Regions from separate parts of the Shewanella septentrionalis genome, predicted to be linked through region 3. Evidence: predicted binding sites of a transcription regulator. Region 3 holds the regulator's gene; each other region holds the start of a gene.
What was found. Region 3 encodes sigma-54, which starts transcription at its own class of promoters, with help from an activator protein. Its sites were predicted from a motif close to GTTGGCACGNNNNTNGNNT; they were not measured.
Positions count from the first base shown of each region.

Region 1: the regulator sigma-54 is predicted to act here: its motif matches at 2,832-2,850, upstream of flgA (flagellar basal body P-ring formation chaperone FlgA).
Region 2: the regulator sigma-54 is predicted to act here: its motif matches at 2,745-2,763, upstream of NE536_RS06450 (DUF1328 domain-containing protein).

Region 1 covers NZ_JAMTCC010000001.1:163,303-167,539, reverse strand. Annotated here, with positions in the region: gene NE536_RS00775 (FlgO family outer membrane protein) at 1-572, shown strand, start outside; gene NE536_RS00770 (LPP20 family lipoprotein) at 569-1,018, shown strand; gene NE536_RS00765 (flagella synthesis protein FlgN) at 1,161-1,586, opposite strand; gene flgM (flagellar biosynthesis anti-sigma factor FlgM) at 1,589-1,912, opposite strand; gene flgA (flagellar basal body P-ring formation chaperone FlgA) at 1,988-2,695, opposite strand; gene NE536_RS00750 (chemotaxis protein CheV) at 2,901-3,821, shown strand; gene NE536_RS00745 (CheR family methyltransferase) at 3,921-4,237, shown strand, end outside.
Region 2 covers NZ_JAMTCC010000008.1:126,257-130,493, reverse strand. Annotated here, with positions in the region: gene NE536_RS06465 (hypothetical protein) at 1-427, shown strand, start outside; gene NE536_RS06460 (diacylglycerol kinase family protein) at 420-2,126, opposite strand; gene NE536_RS06455 (hypothetical protein) at 2,269-2,463, opposite strand; gene NE536_RS06450 (DUF1328 domain-containing protein) at 2,487-2,663, opposite strand; gene NE536_RS06445 (NACHT domain-containing protein) at 3,193-4,237, opposite strand, start outside.
Region 3 covers NZ_JAMTCC010000011.1:47,483-51,719, reverse strand. Annotated here, with positions in the region: gene lptA (lipopolysaccharide transport periplasmic protein LptA) at 1-95, shown strand, start outside; gene lptB (LPS export ABC transporter ATP-binding protein) at 92-823, shown strand; gene NE536_RS08175 (RNA polymerase factor sigma-54) at 931-2,409, shown strand; gene hpf (ribosome hibernation promoting factor) at 2,438-2,725, shown strand; gene ptsN (PTS IIA-like nitrogen regulatory protein PtsN) at 2,728-3,171, shown strand; gene rapZ (RNase adapter RapZ) at 3,168-4,022, shown strand; gene NE536_RS08155 (HPr family phosphocarrier protein) at 4,009-4,237, shown strand, end outside.

The DNA.
Region 1 (4,237 bases), on a different contig from region 3:
CGGTTACACCGCCCAAGCCGAGTTTAGTGGATGGCAATGGGTTGCCGCCAACGGCAGTGATCAACCATTTAGCACAGCGAATTGTGACAGAGCTCGTTAAGCAAAATGATGCTCTGCGTTCTGATCAACCAATTGTTGTCGCAACCCCAGTATTAGTGGGTGACATGAATGGCACAAATGCGTTGGCGCAGCAGTTACAGCAAGGATTAATGACGTCGCTCCATAGCTTTCAGTTTAATGTAGTGGATTTAAATTTAGCTGATGGCTTGAGAGTGACGGCTAATGGGGATTTTATTTTGACGCGAGATTGGCAACAATTGTCGAAAAATCTTCCCGTTGAGCATCTTGTTGTATCGACTATGAGCCCCGTTACCAATGGTATGGCGATCAATACTCGGATTGTGAACATAAGTAACAATCGTGTGGTATCGGCCTCTCAAACTTTTGTGACTCAAAAAGAGTTGGCAAACTACATGCAGCCTTCGGAGCAAATTGTGTCACAAAATGGCATCTTATATCGTCAGGCGAGTCCAGGCATGAATGAAGTCCGTGTTTTAGGAGATGGAAAATGAAACGCTACTTTTTAGTTATTGCGGCGCTAATGCTAACTGGCTGCGCTGCTAAAGATAGATATGTGCAATGGGAAGATGTGCCGCCGCCGAGTTTTCCTAAGTTAACGGCCATAGGATATGCGCCCTTAGCGACTCAACCGGCTAAAGAGCAATCACAAAGAGTGTTGATGGCCATGCAAGCATCAAAAATTGTGGCCTATCGTGAATTAGCAGAACAAGTTTATGGGCAGAAAATAACGGCAAACAGCAGTGTCAGTGATTGGATGTTGACGGACGATAATGTTAAAGCGTCGGTGTCTGGTGTGATCCGTGGGGCGCGGGTCGTTAAGAGTTATCCAGCTGGCGATCATTATGTCACTGAGTTAGAACTGGATTTTTCACAGGTATGGGCGCTGTATCAACAACAGAGTCGTCCACAGCGAGTGAAAGAAGTCACGTATTTCTAGTCATTTCTACATGACTCTATTGAGCCGCGTACTATGCGAGTAGTTATGCGGCTTTTCTTTTTCTGCACAAGTATCAAAGTCTAATCTTTAATCAAAGCAGAGCTTAGACGCGGGAAATACAGAGTGGAAATTGATGCGCCTGTTAGGCCTTTAAATCATTGCCTAAACTTGAGATAGTTGAGGTCTTGCCTTTATCGTTATACGTAAGGCTGGAGGCGTTTCTGCTAGCTTGTAAAGCTTGAGCGAAGCGATTCAGGCTGGCTAAATTCATCTCAATTAAACTGGCATTTTGATCGTTCAGTTCTTTGCATTCAGTTAATGCGTCTTTGACAACGGCCATTTTATGCACGAGTTCACTTTGCTGAGTGAGTTGAGACTTATCAGTGTGGTTTGCCAGAATATCGTCATTAGTCTTGAGTTCTTTCAGACATTGTGATTTTTCGTTAGCAAGAGAAAGCAGTAAATCGGCGTTTTGGTCAACCAAAGCGCCTTTTTCCTTGAGTATGATTTGCTTAAGAACAGCCAAATGGGCGTGTTGTAGATCTACCAGTTTAGCTATTTCAGTCATAGTTACTCTTTATTCAAGTCATTAAGTTCGGCTTCAAAACTTGCAATATTGGCAGCCAACTTTTCAGGGTCAATTTTATAGCGGCCTTCGGCGATAGCCTGTTTAATTTCGGCCACTTTCTTTTGATCAACTTCAGGAAGGCTCGCCATTTTAGTCTGAGCTCCTTGAAGTTGTTGCGCTTGCGCTGTAATCACCACTGAGTCGCTTCTTTGTGGTGTTGTCGATTTTGTGGCAACTTGAGCAGATTGATCGCTGCTAGTTTTAGTTGCACCTGAACGAACTTGTGTGGTCGTTGCAGTGTTGAGTTTGCTAATATCAATTGCCATTTTCGGCTCCAGCGTCGTGTGTACGGGATTTCTTAACTGGGGTATCGGCAGCTTATAAAAAAGCTTTAGATTATTTTACATTCTTACTTCAACTTCGCCAATGCCCGTGACTATAGCATCTAGTTCTTTGTTTGAACTGCTATTTTTAACTCTGATCCGATCGCCTTTATTGCCATCCTGTAGGGCTTCGCCCGCAGTTTTGAGCTCGAAGGAGTTAGAACGAACATAAATAGATACCGAGTCGTTTTTACACACAAAGCATAAGTTATTGCTCAATATAGGATAATCCTTCGAGACGCGTCGTTTGACTCGCACACCAGCTAATTTACTTGGGTCATCAAATTCAGCGCCTCGTAAACTATTTTGCTCAATGTAACGGATTTCAACTTGGCTAGGGGAGATGAGTTCGCCAGGCGCTAAGGTTTCAGTTGTGACAACAACGGGGAATAAAATATCCACTCTAACCGAGATATAAATCTGCCAAGGGTAAGCGAGCTCTTGCGTATTGCAGCTGACTTTTAGGGTGTTATTACGGCTAATTTCCCTGTCACTAGCCAATTCAACCTGAATTGGCGACGAACATAGTGACGGCAGCATTCTTGCGTCAACTATTTGCGGCGAAATATCGACTTTGGCATTCGCTGGCACGGATATCTTTTCTGAAATAAGCGCTTTAGCTAATTCTGAGATGGCCGATACGGTGGGAACAATAGGCTCTGCACTCGCAAAAGCGGGCATGAAGAGGGCGAAAACACTAAAAAAACAGACTAAATTTACTTTCATAATGAAGAGACTAGCTTGTAACGCCAGAATGCACCTATACTTTTATCAAGTTCGAAGCTGACCACTGTAATAATATTTTGCATCACTGTCAGAAGATTGACTCAGTTTCGACTATGTTTATCGATAGATAAGACGTAAGCAATTAATATGCCTATACTCAAACGAGTCATAGGGCCGTACATAAACAGAACAACAAGGCAGAGTTATGTCGAGTATTCTTGATTCAGTCAACAAACGAACCCAGCTCGTTGGTCAAAACCGTTTAGAATTGCTGCTTTTTAAATTAAACGGTCGTCAACGGTTTGGGATTAACGTGTTTAAGGTGAAAGAAGTACTGCAGTGCCCGCCACTGACAACTTTGCCTAAACTTAATCCTTATGTTAAAGGTGTCGCGCATATTCGCGGTACGACTATTTCAGTTATTGATCTGAGTGCGGCAACAGGTGGTAGACCTTTAGCGAGTACTGAAAACTGTTTCATCATTATTTCTGAATATAACCGCAGTGTTCAAGGTTTCTTGGTCAGTTCTGTTGAGCGGATTATCAACATGAATTGGGAAGCGATTATGCCTCCGCCGCAAGGTGCCGGTCGTTATTCTTATCTGACGGCTGTAACTGAGATTGAAGGTGAATTGGTTGAAATTCTCGACGTAGAAAAAATCTTAGATGAGATTTCACCGGTTAAAACCGCTATCAGTGAAGAAGCCAATGAAAAGCTGACCCTCGACAGAACCCAGCATTACCATATTATGGTTATCGATGATTCTGCCGTGGCGCGTAAGCAAATTATTCGTTCACTCGAGTCATTGAACTTACAAATTGATACCGCAAAAGATGGTCGAGAAGCATTAGATAAGCTTAAAGAAATCGCCAAAGAAATGGACAATGTTGCCGATGAAATCCCTCTCATTATCTCAGATATTGAGATGCCTGAAATGGATGGTTATACCCTGACCGCTGAGATCCGAGACGATCCTAAGCTCAAGCATATTAAAGTGGTACTGCATACGTCGTTAAGTGGTGTATTCAATCAGGCAATGGTTCAAAAAGTGGGGGCCAATGACTTTATCGCTAAGTTTAATCCCGACGAACTGGCTGCTGCCGTGAATAAACACTTAAGTTTGTAAGTGCAGTAGTTAGTACCTAGATACGCTTTACGCTATAATCTCGACTTTATAACATGATGGTTTCGCACTGATTTTGGTGCTTGCTATAGGATTTAGGATGTGAATGTGCCAAATAAATCACTCGCTGAAGCTGAATATAATCAATTTAGGTTGTTCTTAGAACAACACAGCGGCATCGTACTGGGTGAAAATAAGCAATATCTGGTGCGCAGTCGTCTAGCTCCTCTGATGGGGAAATATAACCTGCCATCCTTATCCGATGTGGTTAAGCATTCGATGAAGCCAACGGAACGTGCGCTTCGGGCTGAAGTGATCGATGCTATGACGACCAATGAAACCCTTTGGTTTCGTGATCGTTATCCATTTGAGTTATTGCATAACGTTTTGTTACCTGAGTATAGTCGTTTAGGTCGTCC
Region 2 (4,237 bases), on a different contig from region 3:
AGATACCGAGCGACAGCAATTGTGGCTCGGTAAAGGTGTCTTCAATGGGAAGTTGCCTGGATTGTGGCGTTGGCGCGCCTATGCCTTTTCAGATATTAATGCTGTGCAACTCTATCTGCTACAAACAACCCATTGGCACCAGCTCGACCGTAACCGCCAAGCGGAAGATACGGTAGATCACTATCTCGCTTATTTACAAGTGCAGCAGCCTAAAGGGAGTCAACTGAAATTGGCTAACAGCACTGACAAGCAGGAATTACAGCAAGTTTTGCAGCAATGCGCGCAAGCGATAGGCTGTAAGTTTCAGGATTTTAGCAATAGTCCTCAAAAATCCCACCCCAAAGTGAGTGAATTTAATTTTATGCGAGTGCTTATTGCGCTTGTTGTTTTTATCTTAATAAACATCGCGATAGTGTCATTTATATGATTTTTGGGTCGATAGCATTTTCAGTCGATTCTTGATAAGGCACAAATACCTTAAGGGATGCGGGTTGGACTTCAATGGTGAGATCCGCGGGTTCAAAGATTTCGCCATCAATCACATATTTACACTTGGGCTGACTGCTAATGTTCACTTTTTTCGCATGGGCGTGGTGGACCTTGGTCGCGCTAGATGGCGTACCAGGTCGCTTTGAATGCGTGTCTTTATTGCCTTCCTTTACCCATCCAGCAATGGCTAATTCTGCTAGGCTAAGGAGCTTGTCTGTCGGCTCACTGCCGGCATCTAGCCAGGTAATATCGAGCAGGCCATCTGTCATGTTTGGCTCGCCATCGCCCTGTGCTAATACGCTGGTAAACGGGGCGGCATTGGCAACAATGAGGCTATGGGTGGTCAATGTTGTGGGCTCGGCATCATCTAAGCTGAGCTGTATGGTTAAAGTGACATCGGCATTGACGGCGCGCCATAAACCATCGAGGTAGGCAAACTGGCCGAGGGCATTTTTACGTTCACGGTTGGCTGATTCAATCATCTGCTGTTCAAAGCCAATCCCCACAAGTAACAAGACTAGTTGTTCATTACAACGAGCCGTATCTATGGCTTGGTAATGCCTTTGGATAATATTGTCCAGCGCCTGAGAGACAGGAATGAGCTTACTGCTTAAACCAAATAGCGCATGGCTGAGGGCGTTAGTGGTGCCTAAGGGAATGATCCCTAAGGCGATGTCGGTGTTCACTATTTCCGATGCCACCTCTGTCACTGTGCCATCGCCGCCACAGGCAATAATGATATCTGCGCCGCTACTGCGGGCTTTTTTGGCGAAGGTGTTTGCGCTGATATTTTCGCTGGTGAGTTTTAACGTTAGCTCAAAATAGGCTTTTAGTTCGTCTTGGATTTGCTCACCATATTGTTGCCATTTTCCGCCACCAGAGACAGGATTGGCGATAATCCACGCCACTTTATGGATGTTGATTTTGCCTTGCTTGAGCATGTGTTCAAGGGCGCGTAATTGCCATTTGTTTAAGCCCGCGGTTTTGCGGACTTGCTTTATCTGCTGCAATACTTCGGCGAAGTTGCGCTGTTTATCTTTACAGACTAAATAGGCGGCGAGTACCAGTACTGAGCGGCCGCGCCCCATAGCACAGTGGATCAGCACCTGTTTATTGGCGCGCACTTGGCGATGCAACCAGTTAACGGCTTGATTGAGCTGGGCACTGGTCGGCACGCTATGGTCGAGGATGGGAATGTTCAAATACTCGATATGATCTTCAAACTGCGACCAATCTAAGCCATCAAATTCGGCGGTCACATCAAGAATGGCGGTGATCTTATTGGCTTTGATTTTCTCCAGATCCGCAGAAAATAATCGGCAGCCGAGATACAACTGCTCATCTATCTTTTGCATCGACGGCACAGAGTCGCGTTTTCTGGCCCAATGATTATACAGCCGACAGCCCAATAAAAACGGAATAAAGCCCCAGCGAATATACCAAGGGATAGTGCCATCTTGGCGCTTTCTAAAAATGCTGGCGAGATTAAACCAGTAGGCTGAACCGACTAAAAATAGCGACAGGCTTGTCCAAGCCCAAATAAAGGTGAGCAGGGGAGACGTACCCGTTACTGCAAAATAGGCGAGTAACACGGCACTCATAAAGTAGAAATATTTGATGTGGATTTTGCTTAGCATACGCGCCCTCCAATGCTGTTTTTGATTTAACCGCTGCATGTTGAGCGGCTGACTGAATCGGTGAATCGCGTTGTTAACATTAGATCAAAAGGGTGGCAGTAGATATGTCTATTGCCACCCTCAAGTTAGGTTAAAGGCCAGATTAGCACTTAGTATCTTTAGCCTTAACGCCTTCTTTAACTTCTTCACAGGCATCTTCAATGGCATTACCTGCATCAGTCATCACTTCATCAATTTTTTCGCCGGCATCTTCGGCTTTGTTATCACTACAGGCGGTTAAACCTAAAGCGAGCAGTAATGCCAGTGAAGCGCTTGTCATCAGAGTAAATGGTTTCATATACATCTCCTTTTCTAAAAAAATTAAAGTCGCGGTGACTTACCCTTGAGGGCATTAATCAGCAGTGAAATTACGAGTAACACAATAAATAAGAAGAAAATAATTTTTGCGATTCCCGCTGCCGCGCCAGCGATACCCGTAAATCCAAACAGTCCGGCAATAACAGCGACAACTAGAAATACTAATGTCCAACCTAACATAATAACCTCCTGCCCTTGTCTTAATCCTTCGCATGACCGTTTGTGTCATTTGTAAGGTAACGGCTAATGGTTATTTCTAGATTGCGAACATAATGCCAACTTTGTTTATTTTAATTAAAGTATTGATTTTAAATAAAATTTAAAGAATTAGTTTTAAGCGGATACGAATGTGCGAAGCGTGGAATAGGCAATTTTTACCTAAGCTTCGGTAAGAGTTTCAGCCTAATACGTTGAATCAAAGACTGTGAGCTGATGTCGTTCATAAGTAAAGACAAATAAAAGCCGACACTGTTAATTCGTGAATCAATTAATTCATTAATCAGTGTCGGCTTGAGTATCCATTGGCTTTTTTAACGCTAAGCAATTGCTGTGGTTAAAAACGCGTGGCACTTAATGATTGCAGTCATCAACACCTCCCTGTTTTGATGGGCCACCAGCGAGTGTGCCAGATGCGAGCGAGTGCAGCGGTGCAAATCGGATGGTGTCATGGTTTGCTAATATATTTAAATTAATCAGTAGGTTATATCCGTCAATCAAGATGGGCTTTGATGTGCTTGGGTAAGCTTTCTAGGCTTGCCGCATTCAGTTGTTTACACCCAATGGCTATCACCTTTTTTAGCTTTGGCAGCTTGGCCAGAGGCGCTAAATTGGTCACTTGGGTGTGTGATATATTAAGTTCTATTAGTCTTGTCAATTTTTTCAATGGCGTTAGGTCTGTGATAGAAGTGTTGGCTACCTCTAAATCCCACAATTTAGGCATGTTGGCCAACGGGGTTAAGTCCGAGACCTGAGAGTTATTTAGCCAAAGCAGTGTCAGCTCCGTTAATTTCGCAAGCGGCGTCAAATCTGCTACATCTGTATTATTGCATCCGAGAAAATAAATTTGAGTTAAGTTGGTTAGTGGTGATAAATCTGACACTTTTGTTCCATTGATCATAAGAGTCTTTAGTATTAGCAGTTCCGCCAATGGCGTTAACTCGACCACTTGGGCGTAGTTCATATAAATAGTTGTTAGTTTTGATAGCCCTGTTAGCGGCGTTAAATCAGATACGGCTGTGTTTGAGAAAGATAGGCTTCTAAGCTCGGTAAGCTGGGTTACCGGAGCTAAGTCAGATACGGGCGTATTATCAAATTCTAGCATTTCCAGCTGTTTGCAATCTTTCAATGGCTGCAAGGTGTTCACTTGGGTATGGCTTAAATTCAACTGCCTTAAATTGGACCAAAGTTTGAGCGGCCGCAAATCGGCCGATCGCACGCCACTTAAATTAAGACTCGCTGCATTCTCATGTCCACAACGTGCAAAAGCTGCCGCTATCGCTTTGCGGCTCAAACTCTCTTCGTTATCATAATCGCGGCAAAGCTCGGGCCACAGGCTATAGATGGATGCTGAACCATCAAACTGTCCTTCGGTGAAATTATGTATCCACAGCACTGTGATTTGCTGCTGGCGGTAGTTGGGGGAGAGCTTAACGGCAGGGTTGAGGATGATTTTACTCAGCAGATGCAGCGCATGATCCACTTTGTCTCTAAATTTGTCATTTTTGTTGGGGAATTTTTCAGCAAGCTGCTCAATA
Region 3 (4,237 bases):
GCGTGATCACTATTATTCAGCCTGAAAGCTATCAAGATGATGCCAAACCAGACGCGCCAGCGGATAAACCTGTGAAAAAGCAGGACTCTAAATGACCCAAATCACCCTAAGAGCACAAAATCTGGCGAAGAGTTATAAGAGTCGCCAAGTGGTTAAAGACGTCAGTCTAACGGTAAAGACAGGTCAAGTTGTTGGACTGCTCGGCCCGAACGGCGCGGGTAAAACTACCACCTTTTACATGGTCGTCGGTCTGGTTAAGAGCGATAAAGGCCACATCTTTATCGACGATGATGATTTAACCGCAGATCCTATGCACCTGCGCGCCCGCAAAGGCATAGGTTACTTGCCACAGGAAGCCAGTATCTTTCGTAAACTGACCGTCCATGACAACATCATGGCCGTGCTGCAAACGCGTAAAGAACTAAAAAAAGAGCAAAGGGAAGAAGAGCTAGAGCATCTGCTTGAAGAGTTCCACATCACCCACATCCGTGACAGCCAAGGCATGTCATTGTCGGGCGGTGAACGTCGCCGTGTCGAAATTGCGCGGGCGTTAGCAGCAAATCCTAAGTTCATTTTGCTCGATGAACCCTTTGCTGGTGTCGATCCGATTTCGGTTATCGACATTAAAAAGATTATCGAACAGCTCAAAAGTCGTGGCCTTGGCGTGTTGATCACAGACCACAATGTCCGTGAGACATTAGATGTGTGTGAACATGCCTATATCGTGAGTCACGGAAACTTGATTGCCGAAGGAACACCCGCAGAGATCTTAGACAATCAGCAAGTTAGGGCTGTGTACTTAGGTGAACAATTCAGGCTATAGTTAATCAAGCGGAGCCAATGCAGGCAATTTATGCCACCATTGGACTCCACTCAAGATGATAACAAGCGACCTCATCCAACAATAATAACGTAGGGATCAGCGGTAACATGAAAGCGTCACTCCAGCTCAAACTGGGTCAACAGTTAACCATGACGCCACAATTACAACAGGCCATCCGTCTGTTGCAACTGTCGTCATTAGAACTGCAGCAAGAGATCCAGCAAGCCTTAGATTCTAATCCCCTTCTCGAGCTGGAAGAGGATCAATTCGACGCCACTAAAGACCCTGTAAACCAAACGCTATCCGATACGGATTTCAGTGAATCTAGCACCCTGCCGCCAGAAAAAGACAGCTCCACCATAGATACGGCAGAGTCGCTCACGAAAGAGTCCATGCCCGACGAACTCCCCATGGACACCACATGGGATGAAGTGTTCACCGCCTCTCCTAATTCTGGCCCCGGTGGCAGTCGTGAAGACGATATGCCCTTCCAAGGTGAGACCAGTGAAGGCTTGTATGAACACTTAGAATGGCAAAAAAACCTCACGCCGTTTTCTGAAACCGATTTAGCCATTGCCACCGCCATTATTGATGCCATCGACGATCAAGGCTATCTCACCCAAAGCACTGACGAAATCCTCGAAGCCATGGGCAATTCTGAGGTTGAGCTCGACGAAGTAGAAGCCGTACTCAAGCGCATTCAACATTTTGATCCCATTGGTGTTGCCGCCCGCGATTTAAGCGAGTGCCTGTTGATCCAACTGTCGCATTTCGCCGCTGATACGCCCAACCTAGAAAACGCCCGCATGCTGATCAAAGATCATTTAGATCTGATCGCCGCCCGCGATTTTAGATTGTTGATGCGTAAGACTAAATTAAAAGAGGATGAGTTAAGAGACGGCATCGCGCTTATCCAAACCCTCAATCCTCGCCCAGGTTTATTGATTACGCCCAACGATGACGAATACGTCATCCCAGATGTGTCTGTGTCGAAGAAAAATGGCCGCTGGGTGGTTGAGCTGAATCCTGACTGCATGCCAAAAATCAATGTAAACCAACATTATGCCTCGATGGCGCGCAGCACTAAAAGCCAAGCCGATAGCCAATTTATTCGTGGTCATCTGCAAGAGGCTAAATGGTTTATCAAGAGTTTAGAGAGCCGTAATGATACCCTGTTGAAGGTGGCGAACTGTATCGTCCAATATCAGCAAGGTTTCTTTGAATACGGTGAAGAAGCCATGAAACCTATGGTGCTGAACGATATTGCCGAAGCGGTAGAAATGCATGAGTCGACCATCTCAAGGGTGACGACACAGAAATACATGCATACCCCTAAGGGACTTTTTGAACTAAAATACTTCTTCTCTAGCCACGTCGGAACTGACGATGGTGGGGAGTGCTCATCCACAGCAATCAGAGCCTTCATTAAGAAACTGGTTGCAGCGGAAAACCAGAAAAAACCATTAAGCGACAGTAAGATGGCACAACTTCTGGCAGAACAAGGGATCAACGTAGCCCGCAGAACCATTGCGAAGTACCGAGAGGCTATGCTCATTCCGCCTTCTAATCAGCGTAAAAGTTTATAACCTACAGTGGATATCGGAGGACGTTTCTATGCAAATAAACCTGAGTGGACACCATGTCGAAATTACCGAATCGTTACGCGCATATGTAGAAGAAAAGTTTTCAAAACTTGAACGCCATTTCGAACAGATCAATAATGTGCACGTTGTGCTCAATGTCGAGAAAATGCAACAGATTGCCGAAGCGAGAATAAATCTTATCGGTGGTGAAGTTTTTGCTACTTCAGAGCATGCTGACATGTATGCCGCTATAGACGCCCTGATTGACAAGCTTGATCGTCAGGTTATTAAACACAAAGAGAAGTTAACAAAACACTAATAATGGAACTTTGTACCATACTGCGGCCGGAGTGCACTACCTGCGCCACTCCGGGCAGCAAGAAAAAGGTACTGGAACTCATCAGCGACTTAGTCGCTGCCCAGTACCCGACCCTCTCATCTCAAGAGATATTCGAAAGCCTAGTGGCGCGCGAAAAGATGGGGAGCACAGGTATAGGTAACGGCATCGCCATTCCACATGGTCGACTAGCCGATATAGATCAGCCCATTGCCATACTCATTAAGTGTGAAGAGCCGATAGCATTCGATGCTATCGATAAGCAACCTGTTGATATTTTATTTGCACTACTGGTGCCTGCTGACCAATGTCAGCAACACTTAAGTACCTTGTCTTGCATGGCCGAAAAGCTGAGCGACAAGCAAATATTAAAGCAATTACGCAAGACGCATGATGAAACGGAACTCTATCAGGTAATCACTGGATGAAACTGGTCATAGTGTCGGGCCGCTCAGGCTCAGGCAAATCTGTCGCCCTAAGGGTACTCGAAGATCTCGGCTATTATTGTGTCGATAACCTTCCCTTGCCCTTAATCGGCACTTTGCTTGAGCAACTCAAAGGCAGTAACGATCTCGTCGCCATCAGTGTCGACGTGCGTAACATGCCTGAGCAGGATAAAGTCTTAGTGAAGCAACTCGCGAGCCTGCCTCCTGATACTGAGTTAACCAGCTTCTTCCTCAATTCCAGCGATAAAATTCTGCTTAAGCGTTACAGCGAGACCCGCCGTTTGCATCCTTTGTCGAAGAGCCAAGTCTCTTTGCAAGAAGCGATAAAGCTGGAAGGGAAACTGCTCGAGCCTATGTCAAAACTGGTCGATCACTACATAGATACGTCGAATTTGAATATCTATGATTTAAGCGATCAAGTGAGACAAATTCTGCTCGGCAGCGTCGATAAAGAGTTAGTGATTAACTTCGAGTCCTTTGGCTTTAAGCACGGTATGCCAACCGAAGCCGACTTTATGTTTGATGTACGCTTTCTGCCTAACCCACACTGGGAACTGGCGCTGCGTCCATTGACAGGCTTAGATGAGCCCGTGGCTGAGTTCTTAAATCGTCAACCACTCGTGAATAAGTTCATCTGGCAAATCGAAAATTTACTGGAAACTTGGCTGCCGCATCTCGAGCGCAACAATCGCAGTTATTTAACTGTAGCGATTGGCTGCACGGGTGGACAACACAGATCGGTTTACGTCGCAGAGCAATTGGCTAAACGCTTTAGTAACGGTAAACATAAAGTTTATGCCCGCCATCGAGAGCTGAATAATGCCAAAGCTTGAACGTCAGATCACCATCTGTAACAAACTGGGATTACATGCCCGTGCCGCCACTAAGTTGGTGGTACTGGCATCCGAGTTTGATGCGACCATCACCTTAATACAAGGCGATAAACAGGCATCGGCCGCCAGCGTGCTTGGCTTATTGATGCTTGAGACTGGCATGGGTAAAACCATTAAACTTATCGCCGAAGGCCCAGATGCTGAGCCCGCTCTGG